Regions from separate parts of the Brevundimonas sp. ALps5 genome, predicted to be linked through region 1. Evidence: predicted binding sites of a transcription regulator. Region 1 holds the regulator's gene; the other holds the start of a gene.
What was found. Region 1 encodes LexA, which represses DNA repair genes until DNA is damaged. Its sites were predicted from a motif close to ATGTTCNCNANNTGTTCT; they were not measured.
Positions count from the first base shown of each region.

Region 1 (7,402 bases):
GCAACACCGCGGCGCTGGCGGCAAGAAACGCGGCCCCGAGCGCGCCCAGCGAACTGCCCGGACGCTCTGGCATCTCGACCAGCAGGGCGCGGGCCTGTTCGATCTCGGCGGCGGTATCGATCACGCGGGGGACTCTCCGACAGGGACCCGATCTGAACGCCACGATGGTTAACGTCCGGTGTCTATCCCGGTCCAGAGCAAGCTTCGGCTTGGCGCGGAGGATTTCAGGTCCTAGAACCGCCGCATGATCCTCGTCGTCGATAACTACGACAGCTTTACCTACAACCTCGTCCACTACCTCGCGGAACTGGGCGCGGAGACGCACGTCGTCCGCAATGACGACCTGACGACCGCCGAGGCCTGGGCGCTGAAACCCGAAGCCGTCCTGCTGTCGCCGGGCCCCTGCGCCCCCGATCAGGCCGGCATCTGCCTGCCGCTGATCGACACCGCGCCGCTGGACATGCCGATCCTCGGGGTCTGCCTGGGACATCAGGCCATCGGTCAGGCGATGGGCGGCCACGTCGTGCGCGCCAAGGCCCTGATGCACGGCAAGACCTCGCCGATCATCCATGAGGGCAAGGGCATGTTCTCGGGGCTCCCCTCGCCCTTCACCGCCACCCGCTATCACTCGCTGGCCGTGCAGCGCGAAACCCTGCCCAATACGCTTCAGGTCACCGCCTGGACCGAGGATGGCGAGATCATGGGCTTCCAGCACCACGAGCGGCCGATCCACGGAGTCCAGTTCCACCCCGAGTCGATCGCCACCGAACACGGCCATGAGATGTTGGCCAACTTCCTCGATCTGGCGGGCGTCAAGCGTCTGGCCATGGTCTGAGGCCATGGCGGAGGCCGGATTCAAGCCGCTATTGGCCAAGCTGGTCGACGGCCAGCCCCTGACCTCGGCCGAGGCCGGCGACTTCTTCGCCGCCTGTCTGCGCGGCGAGCCCACCCCGGCCCAGGTCGCCGCCGCCGTCACGGCCCTGCGCATGCGCGGCGAGACGGTGGACGAGATCGCCGCCTTCGCAGGCGAGATGCGCAAGGCCGCCCTGACGCTGGACCATGACTACGACGTCATCGACACCTGCGGCACCGGCGGCGACGGCGCCCACACCTTCAACATCTCGACGGCCGCAGCCCTGGTGCTGGCCGGCGCGGGTCTGAAGGTCGCCAAACACGGCAACCGGGCCATGAGCTCGAAATCCGGCTCCTCCGACGTCCTCGGCGTCCTCGGCGTCGACCTGACCGCCGGGCTGGAGCAGCAGAAGGCCGCGCTGGACGAGGCCGGCATCGCCTTCCTCTTCGCCCCCGCCTACCACGGCGCCATGCGCCACGTCGGCCCGGTCCGCGCCGAGATCGGCTTCCGCACCGTCTTCAACCTGCTCGGCCCCCTGTCCAATCCGGCCGGGGCCAAGCGTCAGGTCATGGGCGTCTATGATCCGCGCCTGCTCGAGCCTCTGGCCGAGGTCCTCGGCCGTCTGGGGGCCACGCGCGCCTGGACCGTCCACGGTCAGGGCCTCGACGAACTGACCACCACGGGCGTCAGCGAGGTCGCGGAGTGGAAGGACGGCGCCGTCCGCCGCTTCACCGTCACGCCCGAGGACGCCGGCCTGCCCCGCGCCGACATCGAAGCCCTGCGTGGCGGCGACGCCGAGACCAATGCCGAGGCCCTGAGCGCCCTACTGGCCGGTCAGACCGGCCCCTACCGCGACGTGGTCCTGCTGAACGCCGCCGCCGCCCTCGTGGTCGCGGACAAGGCCGATGACCTCAAGTCCGGCGTCGCCCTCGCCGCCGCCGCCATCGATGACGGCAACGCCGCCGAAGCTCTCGCCGCCCTCGCGCGGATCACCTCCACGCCCCTGCCGATCGAAGACCTCGTATGACCGCGCCCCGCGAAGACGTTCTGGCCAGGATCGCCGCCTACAAGCGCGAGGACGTCGCCGTCCGCAAGGCCGCCCAGTCGCAGTCCGAGATCGAATCCTCGGCCATGATCGCCGGCATGCCGCGCGGCTTCCGCCACAGCCTCGAGAAGCACGCCGCCCCCGGCCGTCCCGCCCTGATCGCCGAGATCAAGAAGGCTAGCCCCTCTAAGGGCCTGATCCGCGAGGACTTCGATCCGCCGGCGCTGGCGCAAGCCTATGAGGCCGGCGGCGCGGCCTGTCTGTCGGTCCTGACCGACGGTCCGAGCTTCCAGGGCGCCGACGACTATCTGGTCCAGGCCCGGGCCGCCGTCACCCTGCCCTGCCTGCGCAAGGACTTCCTCGTCGATCCCTGGCAGGTGGCCGAGAGCCGCGCGCTCGGCGCCGACTGCATCCTGATCATCCTGGCCATGATCGACGACGTCCTCGCCGCCGAACTGCTGGCCGAGGCCCGCCGATTTGGCATGGACTCCCTGATCGAGACCCATGACGAGCTGGAGATGGCCCGCGCCGTCACGCTCGGCGGCGACCTGATCGGGGTCAACAACAGGTCCCTGCGCACCTTCGAGGTCGACCTCGGCACGACCGCCCGCCTGTCGCATCTGGCCCCGAAGAACGCCCTTCTGGTCGCCGAGAGCGGCGTCTTCACCCCCGACGACGTCGCCGACGTCTGCATGGCCGGCGCCCGCGCCATCCTCGTCGGCGAAAGTCTGATGCGCCAGCCGGACGTCGAGGCTGCGACAAGGGCCCTGCTGGACTAGGCCACGGCCTTCTCGGGCGGATAGATCAGGGTCTCGCGACCGATCTCATCGGCCGGGACCTCGGCGATGTCGCCTAGCACCTCGCACAGAACGCTCCAGCTCAGCGCATCGCTCACCCGCGCGCCCTGCCCGGCCAGCCGTCCGAAGTTCAGGGGAGCGGTGCGCCGTGCAAGGTCGCCGACGGTGTCGAGGCCCTTGGGCAGTCGTCCACGGTCGAGGCTGCCCAGAACTCCGGCCGCGATCACGGCGGCGACGCCCGTAACGGCCACTGCCGGAAGGCTGGCGAAGAGCCCGACGAAAACGCACAGAAGCGCTCCGGCTCCGATCAGAAAGGCTGCAAGGGCCAGCATACCGCCCTCGTGCTGCGGCAGGGTAAGGCTCGTGATCCTGCCCAGCGTCCGCAGCGCCCGTTTTGAACGCGTCCGGAAAACCGGCGGCAAGGGCGTCGCGGGGGCGATCCGTTCGTCCATACCCATTGCGGTCAGTCCCCGGCGCAGGCGGTAGAAGATCATGCTGGTCTCGCAGGCGCCCTCTCGCGCGGGCAACCGCCGGACAAGCACGTCGTGGAGGGCGCCCACGGTCGGCACGGCTTGCAGTTCGTCGGGCGTCAAACGAAGGTCGAACACCGCCTCGACAGCAGCCTCCGCGTCCTCGTCGCCGATCAGGTTCAGGCTCGCTCGGATCATCCGGACAGCCTAGGCCAGAACCCCTTCACCGTTAAGTTGACATTAGTGAAGAACACTTACAGAACATCGACAACGGTTCACGTCTTGTTCTGAAGGCTCCTCCCATGCTCACGCGCAAGCAGCACGAACTCCTGATGTTCATCCACGAACGCATCAAGGAGACCGGCGTCTCCCCCTCGTTCGACGAGATGAAGGAGGCGCTGGATCTGGCGTCCAAGTCGGGCATCCACCGGCTGATCACGGCCCTGGAGGAGCGCGGCTTCATCCGCCGCCTCGCCCACCGCGCCCGCGCCCTTGAGGTGACCAAGCTGCCGGAACAGGCGACGACGGGTCCGATTCGCGGCCGCGCCCCCTTCACCCCGGCGGTGATCGAGGGCGGCGGACGCTCGGCGCCGGTCTCCGAAGCCGCCAACGACACTCGCGAACTGGTTCTGGTCGGCAAGATCGCCGCCGGCGTGCCCATCGCCGCCATCCAGGGCGACAACGGCCGCTATCAGGTGCCCGAGGCCATGCTGGGCGCCGGCGAACACTATATGCTCGAGATCGAGGGCGACTCGATGATCGAGGCCGGCATCCTCAACGGCGATCTGGTGGTCATCAAACGCGTCGACACCGCCTCCTCGGGCGAGATCGTCGTGGCCCTCGTCGAAGGCGAGGAAGCCACCCTCAAGCGCCTGCGCAAGAAGGGCCAGTCCATCGCCCTCGAACCCGCCAACCGCAACTACGAAACCCGCATCTTCGGCCCCGACCAGGTCGAGGTCCAGGGCAAGCTGGTCGGCCTGATCCGTCAGTATCACTAACTCAATATCGTCATCCTCCGGCAAGCCGCCGCTTGGCGGCGCAGACCGGGGGACCCAGCGGCGCGCGGGAGCGCGACCCTGTCGCGGGTGCTGACTTCAACCACCTCGGTTGAACAGATCGCCTGTGGCGCCGCTGGGTCCCCCGGTCTCGCTATGCTCGCCGGAGGATGACGAAAGAAAACTCATTCAGCTCGCGGGCTCCACGGCCGGTCCCCCCTTACCTCCGCCGTCCACACCGCCTTCCAGCCCGCGCCCGAGCGCCATAGCTCCACCGCCCCGCCACGCCTGAAGTCGACCTCGTCCAGCACCAGCGTCTGCGCGCACCCCCCTGGAATGCTTGCCACCGCCGCCCGCACACTGACGACCGGCGCCGCCCCGCACAGGGCTGACAGCACCGGCTCCGACGGGGGCTTCGTCCCCCACCACAACGCCACCGGCGCCGCATCCCGCACGTCCGGCGCACAGGCGAACCGCCCGCAGACCCAGCCCTCCTCCGGCCGGTCTGTCAGCGTCAGCCCCCTTCGCCGCGACCACAGGTCGGCCGCGAACTCGCGCACCCCCGGCCTTACCGCCACGGCCTGCGTCCCTGAGTGAAACGCCGCATTGGTCCCGCCGTCACCGATCCACAAATCGGGTGTCGGGGCCCTCGGCCACAGCATCACCGCCGCCGCTAACGGCAGCCCCAGCCACCTCAACCGCCCCTTCCACAGACAGATGAACAGCACGCCGAGAAAGGCGATCGGCAGCACATAATCCGGCGCGCTCGGCACTGTCCTGACCGCCCCCGGCAGGTCCGCTGTCCAGTGTCCGATGGCCAGCATCAGGTCGATGCCCTTGCCCGCGACCCACAGGAAGGGCGCGCCCAGCCCCACGGGCTCCAGCAGCGCGCCCAGCGCCAGCGCTGGCATCATCACGAAGTCCGCCACCGGCGACGTCAGCAGATTGGCCCCCAGCCCATAGACCGCCGTCCGGTTGAAATGCTGCATGGCGAACGGTCCGGTCGCCAGCCCCGCGACCAGACTGGCCGTCACCGCCGCCACGATCCATCCGCCGATCCTCTGTACGATCAGTATGGGCAGGGGCGCCGAAATCTCCCTGACCCGCGCCGGCCAGCTTTCGACCAGGGCGACCAGCGCCGCCGTCGCCGCGAACGACATCTGGAAGCCCGGCGTCACGATGGCCTCGGGCTGGAGCGCCAGCACGACCAGGGCGGCGACGGCCAGGGCGTGCATGGTGATCGCCTGCCGGTCCAGCAGGATGGCCAGAAAGGCGATGGAATAGGTGATGGCGGCCCGCTCGGCCGGTGGCGGCGCCCCCGAGATGATCAGGTAGGTCGCGACCGCGACCAGCCCCGCGACCGCCGCCACCTTCTTGCCCGACACCCTCAGCGCCACCCACGGGATCGCCGCCACGGCCAGCCGCACCGCGAAGAAGACGAACCCGCCCACGACCGCCATATGCAGACCCGAGATCGACAGGATGTGGGCGAGGCCCGAGTCCCGCATGGAGTCGAGGTCGTCACGCTCGATCCAGGTCTCGTGCCCGGTCACCATGGCCGCCGCGACGCCGCCGGTGCGCGGCCCCAGCCGGTCGACGATCTTCTGCGCGAGCCCGAACCGGATCGCATTGATCCTCATGTCCAGTCGCAGCCCCCACGGCGGCTCGGGCAGGACGGCGGGCCGCGTCGGCGACAGGGCGAAGGCCGTCCCGCCCATCCCCTCGAAGAAGGCGTTGCGGCCGAAATCATAGGCGCCCGGACTGGCCGGGGCCGGCGGCGGATTGAGGATGGCGAACAGACGGATGGGTGTTCCCGGCGGCGGCGGATCGCCCTTGACCGTGGCCCTCAGCCGGATCGGCGTCGCCCCGGCCTCGAGCCCCCGGATCCACACCGGCGCGACCACCACCCGGTGTCCGTTCGCGCCCGGACTGTCGACGTCCAGCACCCAGGCCTCGATCGTGGTCGGCGCGTCCAGTTCTGGCGCGATCGGCGCCGCGACCCGTTCAGTGCGAACCTTCGCCGCCGCCAGCCCCAGCGCCAGACACATGAGCAGCATCAGCGGCAGGGTCGCCGCCCGCGGCAGCCCCCTCTCCCGCGCGCCCAGCCAAAGCGCCACTGCCACGCCCGCCACGGCCACCAGAGGCCACAACGGCGGCTCCGTCTTCAGCCCGAAGTAGACGGCGCAGCCGCCGCCGAACGCGACCGGGGCCCACAGCCGCCAGCGCAGCCCCTGGCCGCCGACCTCGGCCGCCAGCCAATCCTTCACCCCATCCCATGGAACTGCCTTCAACCGCCCTTCCCCCGGCCCGAAGGCCGAGCGAACCATGACGTGAGGCGTCCTGATATTCAACTCCAAGATCAAGGAGCGGTCCAGCGCACACGCCGGGCGTTCGTCCCGGCTTCCTCTGACAGCCGCGGTCGTTCAACGAGGGGCTAGGATCAGGGCCGCGCGGCGCTATAACCCCCGCCATGAGCCTGCCCGTCGTCACCCGCTTCGCCCCCTCGCCCACCGGATTCCTGCATATCGGCGGGGCCCGGACGGCGCTGTTCAACCATCTCTTCGCCCGCCGCCACGGCGGCAAGTTCCTGATCCGCGTCGAGGACACCGATCGCGAGCGGTCCACGGACGAGGCGGTCAAGGCCATCTTCGACGGCCTGAGCTGGCTGGAGCTGTTCGCCGACGAGGAGCCGGTGTTCCAGTTCTCGCGCGCCGACCGCCACCGAGAGGTTGTCCAGACCCTGCTGGAAACCGGCCACGCCTATCGCGACTACACCTCCGCCGAGGAGACCGGCCGTCTGCGCGACGAGGCCAAGGCTGAAAAGCGCACCTTCGAATCGCCTTGGCGCGACCGTGTCGCCGAAGGGCTGGAGGCCGAACAGCCCTTCGTCGTCCGTTTCCGCCGTCCCCTGCCTGCCCGGGTCGAGGTCGCTGACGCGGTCCAGGGCGACGTCAGCTGGGACGCCGCCGATCTCGACGACCTCGTCCTGCTGCGCAGTGACGGCGCCCCGACCTACAACCTCGCCGTGGTGGTCGACGACCACGACATGGGCGTGACCCACGTCATCCGCGGCGACGACCATCTGAACAACGCCGCTCGTCAATCGTTGATCTACGACGCCCTCGGCTGGGCGCGCCCGGTCTTCGCCCACATTCCCCTGATCCACGGGCCGGACGGCGCCAAACTGTCCAAGCGCCACGGCGCCCAGGCCGTGCATGAATATGCCGAGATGGGCTATCTGC
Region 1 covers NZ_CM178744.1:3,735,619-3,743,020, reverse strand. The annotation lists gene ACW172_RS17890 (peptidoglycan-binding protein) at 1-124, opposite strand, end outside; gene ACW172_RS17885 (anthranilate synthase component II) at 245-835, shown strand; gene trpD (anthranilate phosphoribosyltransferase) at 840-1,880, shown strand; gene trpC (indole-3-glycerol phosphate synthase TrpC) at 1,877-2,677, shown strand; gene ACW172_RS17870 (hypothetical protein) at 2,674-3,363, opposite strand; gene lexA (transcriptional repressor LexA) at 3,468-4,163, shown strand; gene ACW172_RS17860 (ComEC/Rec2 family competence protein) at 4,346-6,451, opposite strand; gene gltX (glutamate--tRNA ligase) at 6,631-7,402, shown strand, end outside.

Region 2 (7,402 bases), 1.2 Mb from region 1:
TGCCCAGTAGCGCCTTTGATGAGCAGATCAGCCAAGCCGTTCCTATCGGGACGAGTATATCCGAGGCGCAAGGTTTGCTGATTTCAAAAGGCTATCGTTGCTTTCGCGGCGAAGGCTCAGATCCAAGGCCGCTCATAGCTTGTGTCAGTCGGGCGCGTACCTTGGGGAAGCTCACACCGAAAGATTGGCAAATCAAGTTATACTATGACGCCAATGACCGAGTGATCGACATCGTTACGAGCGTCTATCCCGCGTACGACTGGCGCATCAGCTAGGGTCGGCACGCCATGTCCGCGTCCCAGCCATCGCGGATCTCATCTTTGAGCGAACAGGCTGGGAACAGCCTCCGACTGCGGTCAGCAGAGCGAGGATGAAGGAAGGGCGCATGGCGGGCTCCGCCCCCTGCCCTAGCCGCCCACCGCCACAAACGCCCCATTCTTGAACCCCGGCTTGCCGTAGGCCAGGCGCTGGCCGTCGGCGCCGAGGACGCGGCCGCCGGCGGCTTCGAGCACGGCCTGACCGGCGGCGGTGTCCCATTCATGGGTCGGGCCGGTGCGCGGATAGGCGTCGAAGCGGCCCTCGGCGATCAGGCAGAATTTCAGCGAGGAGTCCGTGCCCTGCCATTGGGTGCAGCCGTGGCGGGCGGCCAGACGCGCGGCCTCCTCGTCGCTGACGCTGTGGCTCAGAAGGGCGATCCCCTCCTCCGGCCGATTGCGGACCTTGATGGCGGTCCAGGCCTCGCCGAAGCGGCGGCGTTGGGCGCCGTCGGGACCCAGGCGCCAGCTGATCCCGGTCGCGGGCGCTGAGACAACCCCGGCGACGGGGGCGCCGTCCTCGATCAGGGCGATGTTGACGGTGAAGCTCTCCTTGCCCGCGATGAAGCCCTTGGTGCCGTCCAGCGGGTCGATCAGCCAGAAGCGTTTCGCCGCCGCTTCGGGCGCGCCGTCGGCCGCCACGGCCTCTTCCGCCACCGTCTGGACCCCGGGATAGAGGGCGTTCAGCCGTTCCAGAATCAGGGCCTCAGCCTGCTGGTCCGCCAGGGTGACGGGGCTGTCGTCGGACTTGGCAGTCACCGCGACGCCGGAGCGCCAGTAGGGCAGGATCACGGCCGCGGCCTCTTCGGCGATGTCGGCGATGGCGTCGTGCAGGGCGCCGGAAGCGAGGTCCCGGGTCAGATTCTTGGTCATGGGGCGGGTCGATAGCCGATCCGACCGGTTTCGCGAACCGGCAAATCACCCCAGTTTGCCCCGCGACCGATTCCAACGACCTCTCCGCGCCGGAAAACGAGCCCCATGACCGACGAACAAGCCGCCGCCATCCCGACGGGCGCTGAACTGGCCACCTATGTCGCCGCCAAGCTGTGCCACGACTTCGTCAGCCCGGCGGGGGCGATCAACTCGGGTCTGGACCTGCTGAACGACCCGTCGGCGGCCGACATGCGCGACGACGCCCTGGGCCTGATCACCCAGAGCGCGACCAAGCTTTTGTCCCTCGTCTACTTCTGCCGTGTGGCCTTCGGCGCCGCCACGACCAGCGAACGCTTCACCGGCGAGGAGTTGAAGGCCCTGGTCGAGGGGATGATCGAGGGCGGACGGGCGACCATGGACTGGCGGGTGTCGGAGACGGATTTCGACAAGCCCTCGGCCCGGGCCCTGCTCAACCTCGCCTATCTGACCGCCGGCGCCCTGCCCTCGGGCGGCGAGGCGGTGATCACCAGCCGGCGCGACGGAGATGCGCTGATCCTGACCGGTCTGGCCGAGGGGGTGCGCGCCCGGCTGAAGCCCGAAGCCCTGGTCGGTCTGCGCGGCGAACGCCTCACGGAAGGCCTCGCGGGCCAGTGGATCCAGCCCTACTGGCTGTGGCTGACGGCCCATGAGGCGGGCGGAAGCCTGAGCGTCGTCGCCGAGGAAGGCCGCGTAGCGCTGGTCGCCCGGATGCCGGTTTAATCCCTTTTCCCAACGGCTCGTTAACCGGCGTAAAGCGATAATAACCTTGAAGTGCGGGCGCTTAGGGCCCGGCTGGAGACCCAGGACTTGGACGCCAGAACCTGCCTTATCGTCGACGACAGCCGGATTATCCGAAAGGTCGCGCGGCGCATCGTGGAGGGGCTGGGCTTCGAGGTCGATGAGGCCGCCGACGGGGCCGAGGCCCTGTCCTACTGCGCCTCCGTCATGCCCGACATCGTCCTGCTGGACTGGAACATGCCGGTCATGGACGGCCTGACCTTCCTGCGCCGCCTGCGCGCCCAGCCCAACGGCTCGGCGCCCAAGGTCCTGTTCTGCACCATCGAGACGGCGCCCGAGCGCATCGCCGAGGGCCTGGCCGCCGGCGCCGACGACTATGTAATGAAGCCGTTCGACGGCGAGATCCTGCAATCCAAACTGGCGGAGGTGGGGGCCGTCTGACGACGTCTTCTTTACGCCCATGACCCAGGACGATTTCGACCGCCTCCAGACGTTGCTGGCCTCCAGGGCCGGCTTCCGCCTGACGCGCGACCGGATTCATCTGGCCGAACACCGGCTGGCGCCGATCGCCCGCCGCGAGGGCTTCGACAGCGTCGACGATCTGCTGGCCGCGCTGTGGGCCAAGCCCGTCGCCTCCCTCGGATGGGCGGTCATCGAGGCCCTGCTGAACGCCGAGACCTGGTTCCGCCGCGACCGGGCGCCGTTCGACACCTTCAGCCGCGAACTCCTGCCCGCCATCGGCCGGGTGCGCGAAAACGGGCTGGTGCGCGTCTGGTCGGCCGGCTGCTCCAACGGCCAGGAGGCCTGGTCCCTGGCCATGGGCGGGCTGGAAGCCCAGGCCAATGTCGAGATCGTCGCCACCGACCTGTCACAGCGCGCCATCGAGCGCGCCCGGGCCGGCAGCTACACCACCTTCGAGATCCAGCGCGGTCTGTCGGCCTCGACCATGCTGCGCTGGTTCGAGCCGTCGGACGAGCAATGGGCCGCGCGCGAAGAGCTGCGTCGGGTCGTCCAGTTCGAGCGCGCCAATCTGCTGGACGAGCCGGTCGCCGGCACGCCGCGCTACGACGTCATCTTCTGCCGCAACGTGCTCTGCGACATGGACCCGGCCAAGCGCGGCATGGTCATCGAGGGGCTGGAGCGGCGTCTGGTCGACGACGGCTGCCTGTTCCTCGGCACGGACGAGCGTCTGGACGGAGATACGGTCGCCTTCCGCCCGGTCAACGGCCGCCGGGGCCTGTTCGTGAAGGCGCCGTCGGCGCTCAGCCGCGCGGCCTGATTTCCGTTTGTCCTGACGGGCGAACCGGCTTCCCAAACCATCGTCCGCCCACCTACAGTCTCCTCTCTGATCGGAGGGGATCATCTCATGCGGCTCGCCCTGCTTCTCGGCTCGCTGGCGCTCGCGCTGTTCATCGGCGTGATCGCCCTGCAGACGCCGTCGCCCAGGGGGCCGGAGACGCCCGCCGCCGCCTTCTCCGCTACGCGCGCCATGACCGACGTGAGGGTGATCGCGGCCAGGCCCCACCCGCTGGGTTCGCCCGAGCATGAGGCGGTGCGCGGCTATCTGTTCGCGCGGATGACGGCCCTGGGGCTGAACCCGAGCCTGCACGCCGGGCCGCTGGAGGATTTCGCGAAGACGCGTCTCGCGAAGTGGGGGCTGGATCCGTCCAGGCCGGCGATCAGTCTGGTCGGCGTCCTGCCGGGCCGCGATCCGACCAAGCCCGCCGTGGTCCTGATGGCCCACTATGACAGCGTCGCCAAATCGCCCGGCGCCGCCGACGACACCGCGGGCGTGGCGGCCATTCTGGAAGCCGTGCGGGCCATCAAGGCGCGCGGTCCGGCCGAGCGCGACCTGATCGTCCTGCTGACCGACGGCGAGGAACTTGGACTGGACGGGGCGCGCAACTTCTTCACGACCCACCCCTTGCGCGGCCGCGCCGGGGCCATCGTCAATCTGGAGGCCCGGGGCGGCGGCGGACGGGCCATGATGTTCGAGACGGGTCCGGGCAACCGCCAGACCATCGACCTGTTCACCCGGGCGGCGGCCAAGGCGGACGGCGGGGCGACCAGCAACTCGCTGGCGGTCCTGATCTACAGCCTGATGCCGAACGGCACCGACTTCACCGTACCGCGCAAACAGGGGCTGCCCGGGATCAACCTGGCCTTCATCGGCCGGCCGTCGCAGTACCATTCCCCGACCTCGACGCCGGACGCCCTGGATCAGGGCAGCGTCCAGCACATCGGCTCACAGGCGCTGGAGGCGACCGACGCCCTGCTGCGCGCCCCCGCCCTGCCCAAGGCGACGGAGAGCCGGGTCTATGCCGACGTCCTCGACCACCTGATCCTCGCCCACGCCCCGGCGACGGGCTGGGTCCTGATCGCGATCACCGCGGCCCTGTTCCTGTTCGCCGTCTGGGGCGGGCGACACGCGACCGACCTTGCGTTCGCCGATATCGGACGCGGCCTGCTGGGCGGGTTGTGGTTCCTGACGACGGGTCTGGTCCTGGCCCAGGCGGTGCGGCTGCTGGCCGGGCCAATCGCCAGCCGGGTGACCTCGGCCGATACCTATTATGTCCTGTTGCGCCGCCTGCCGTGGATCGAGGGCGGAGCGGCCCTGACCGTCCTCGCCGTCGCTCTGGCGGCCCTGGCGGGGCGCGACATCGTCGGCCGCAAGGTGCTGGCGGGAGCGATCATCGTCGCGGCCGTGGCCGCCAATCTGATGGGAGGCTTCGATCCCATCGTGACCGGGGCCTCCGTCGTCGCCGTGGGGCTGAGCCTGTGGTCGCAGGCCGCGCCGCGCTCCGTCTGGGGCGGCTGGCTGGGCCTGATCCTGCTGATCGGCCTGATGGGGACGGCGATCCAGGCCCTGGCCCCCGAGGCCGCCTTCCTGCTGATCTGGCCGGCCCTGACCGCGGCGGCGGCGGCGGCGCTTTCGGCCCTGATCGGGGCGCGGATGGTCAGCGCGGGGTCGATGATCCCGGCCGCGATCGTCGGCGCCGTCGGCGGCGGCTGGATCGTCAGCCTGGCCCACCCCGTCTTCCTCGGCATCGGCATGGATTATCCGGCCGTGCTGGCCCTGCTCGGCCTGCTGATCCTTATGTTCGTGCGGCCTCTGGCTCCGCATCAGGTGCGCCGGGCCCTGGCCGGCTGCGCGACCGCCTGTCTGATCTTCGCCTGCGGCGTGTCGATGACCGCTCGCTTCGAGGCGCCGATGGCGGCGCCCGCCGCGGTCGCGGCCCGGTAGGGGCGCGTAACCGCAGCGCCCGCTCCGGCGAACTCACCGGCGTCACTCCGGAGCGTCGCCATGTCGTCCATCCCCGCCTTCTCTTCGCGCGCCGTGCGTCGCGGCCTCGGCCTGGTGGTCGGCGTCTCCGCGCTCGTCGCGGCCCTGGTCGCCGGTCATGTCGCCGCGACGCCGGCCGGCGCCGGCGTTCCCGCGCCCGGTCTCACCGTCGTGGAACTGTTCACCAGCCAGGGGTGCAGTTCCTGTCCGCCCGCCAACGCCAATCTGACGCGCCTTGCGGCCCGGCCCGAGATTCTTGCTCTCAGCTTCGGCGTCACCTACTGGGACCAACTCGGCTGGACCGACACCTTCGGCAGCCCGGTCTTCACGGCCCGCCAGCGCGCCTATCAGAACGGCCTGGGCAACGACAATGTCTGGACGCCACAGGTCGTGGTCGACGGTCGCGCCGATGTCGTCGGCCAGAATCTGGTCGAGATCGAACGACTGATCCGCGGCCACCGCGCCTTTACCGGCCCGACCGTGGTGTTCCGCGAAGGCGGCGTCGGGCTGGCCGGAGGCGCCGCGCCTGCCAGGCCGGCCGACGTCTGGCTCGTGCGATACGACCCCCGTGTCGTCGAGGTCCCGGTGCGGCGGGGCGAGAATGGCGGCCGGACCCTGCCGCATGTCGACGTCGTGCGCGAACTGGTGCGGCTCGGGGGCTGGAACGGCCGGACCGTGGGCTATGCCCTGCCTGCCGCGACCCGTGACGGTCTTCGAACGGCAGTCCTCGTCCAGAGCCCCGGCGGCGGCCCGATTCTGGCGGCTGCGCGTCTCTAGAGAATCGTCAGCAGCAGCACGGCGGCGACCGCCGCGCCGCCTGCAATCAGAAGGCGGTTGTGGCGATGCAGAAAGGCCGCGAGATCGCCCGAGGCGGTCGCGGCGCGATAGTCGTGTTCGTGAGGCTGATGGTGGCAGGTCATGCCGTCGTTAACGATCGGCGGCCGCCACGGTTGCGGTCAACACGCCGCCGTGATGCGTCAGAAACGGTCGCATGCCCCGAAAACGTTCCACTGATGTTCTCCGGAACGTCTTGGCAACACCCCGAAAGCGTGTTCTACATCTGTTCACAGGGAGCGGGTCCACGGCGGGTCTCTCCCAAGCATCGATGGGAATCATGGCAAGGGAGAGCGGTAAGATGGCTTCGCAGGCGGCATTGAAATTGGTGGGCAAGGAAGACGGCGACAAGCAGCGCGCCCTGGAGGCGGCGATCGCGCAGATCGATCGCGCCTTCGGCAAGGGCTCGGTGATGAAACTGGGCAAGAACGGCGTCGCCGAGGTCATCCCCTCGGTCTCGACGGGTTCGCTCGGCCTCGACATCGCGCTCGGCATCGGCGGCCTGCCGCGGGGCCGGGTGATCGAGGTCTTCGGCCCTGAATCCTCGGGCAAGACCACCCTCGCCCTGCACACGGTGGCCGAGATCCAGAAGGCGGGCGGCACCGCCGCCTTCGTCGACGCCGAACACGCGCTGGATCCTTCCTATGCCCAGAAGCTGGGCGTCAACCTCGACGAACTGCTGGTCTCCCAGCCCGATAACGGCGAACAGGCGCTGGAAATCGTCGACACCCTGGTCCGTTCTGGCGCGGTCGACATCGTGGTGGTCGACTCGGTCGCGGCGCTTACGCCCCGCGCCGAAATCGAGGGCGAGATGGGCGACAGCCTGCCGGGTCTTCAGGCCCGCCTGATGTCTCAGGCCCTGCGCAAGCTGACGGGCTCGATCAACAAGACGCAGTGCATCGTCCTGTTCATCAACCAGATCCGCCACAAGATCGGCGTCATGTACGGCTCGCCGGAAACGACGACGGGCGGCAATGCGCTGAAGTTCTACGCCTCCGTCCGTCTGGACATCCGCCGCACCGGCGCGATCAAGGACCGCGACGAGGTCACGGGCAACACCACCCGGGTCAAGGTGGTCAAGAACAAGGTCGCCCCGCCGTTCCGCGAGGTCATCTTCGACATCATGTACGGCGAGGGCATCTCCAAGCTGGGCGAGGTCATTGACCTGGGCGTCAAGGCCGGGGTGATCGAGAAGTCGGGCAGCTGGTTTTCCTATGACTCGACCCGCATCGGTCAGGGCCGCGAGAACGTCCGCGCCTTCCTCAAGGCCAACCCCGACATGGCCGATGCCATCGAGGACAAGGTCCGCAAGTCGCAGAAC
Region 2 covers NZ_CM178744.1:745,152-752,553, forward strand. The annotation lists gene ACW172_RS03470 (hypothetical protein) at 1-275, shown strand, start outside; gene cysQ (3'(2'),5'-bisphosphate nucleotidase CysQ) at 408-1,187, opposite strand; gene chpT (histidine phosphotransferase ChpT) at 1,293-1,946, shown strand; gene ACW172_RS03485 (response regulator) at 2,034-2,405, shown strand; gene ACW172_RS03490 (CheR family methyltransferase) at 2,425-3,243, shown strand; gene ACW172_RS03495 (M20/M25/M40 family metallo-hydrolase) at 3,331-5,208, shown strand; gene ACW172_RS03500 (DUF1223 domain-containing protein) at 5,269-6,024, shown strand; gene ACW172_RS03505 (hypothetical protein) at 6,021-6,167, opposite strand; gene recA (recombinase RecA) at 6,383-7,402, shown strand, end outside.
Region 2: recA (recombinase RecA) is a predicted target of LexA. The motif match lies at 6,270-6,287, and genes of this name have one in related genera.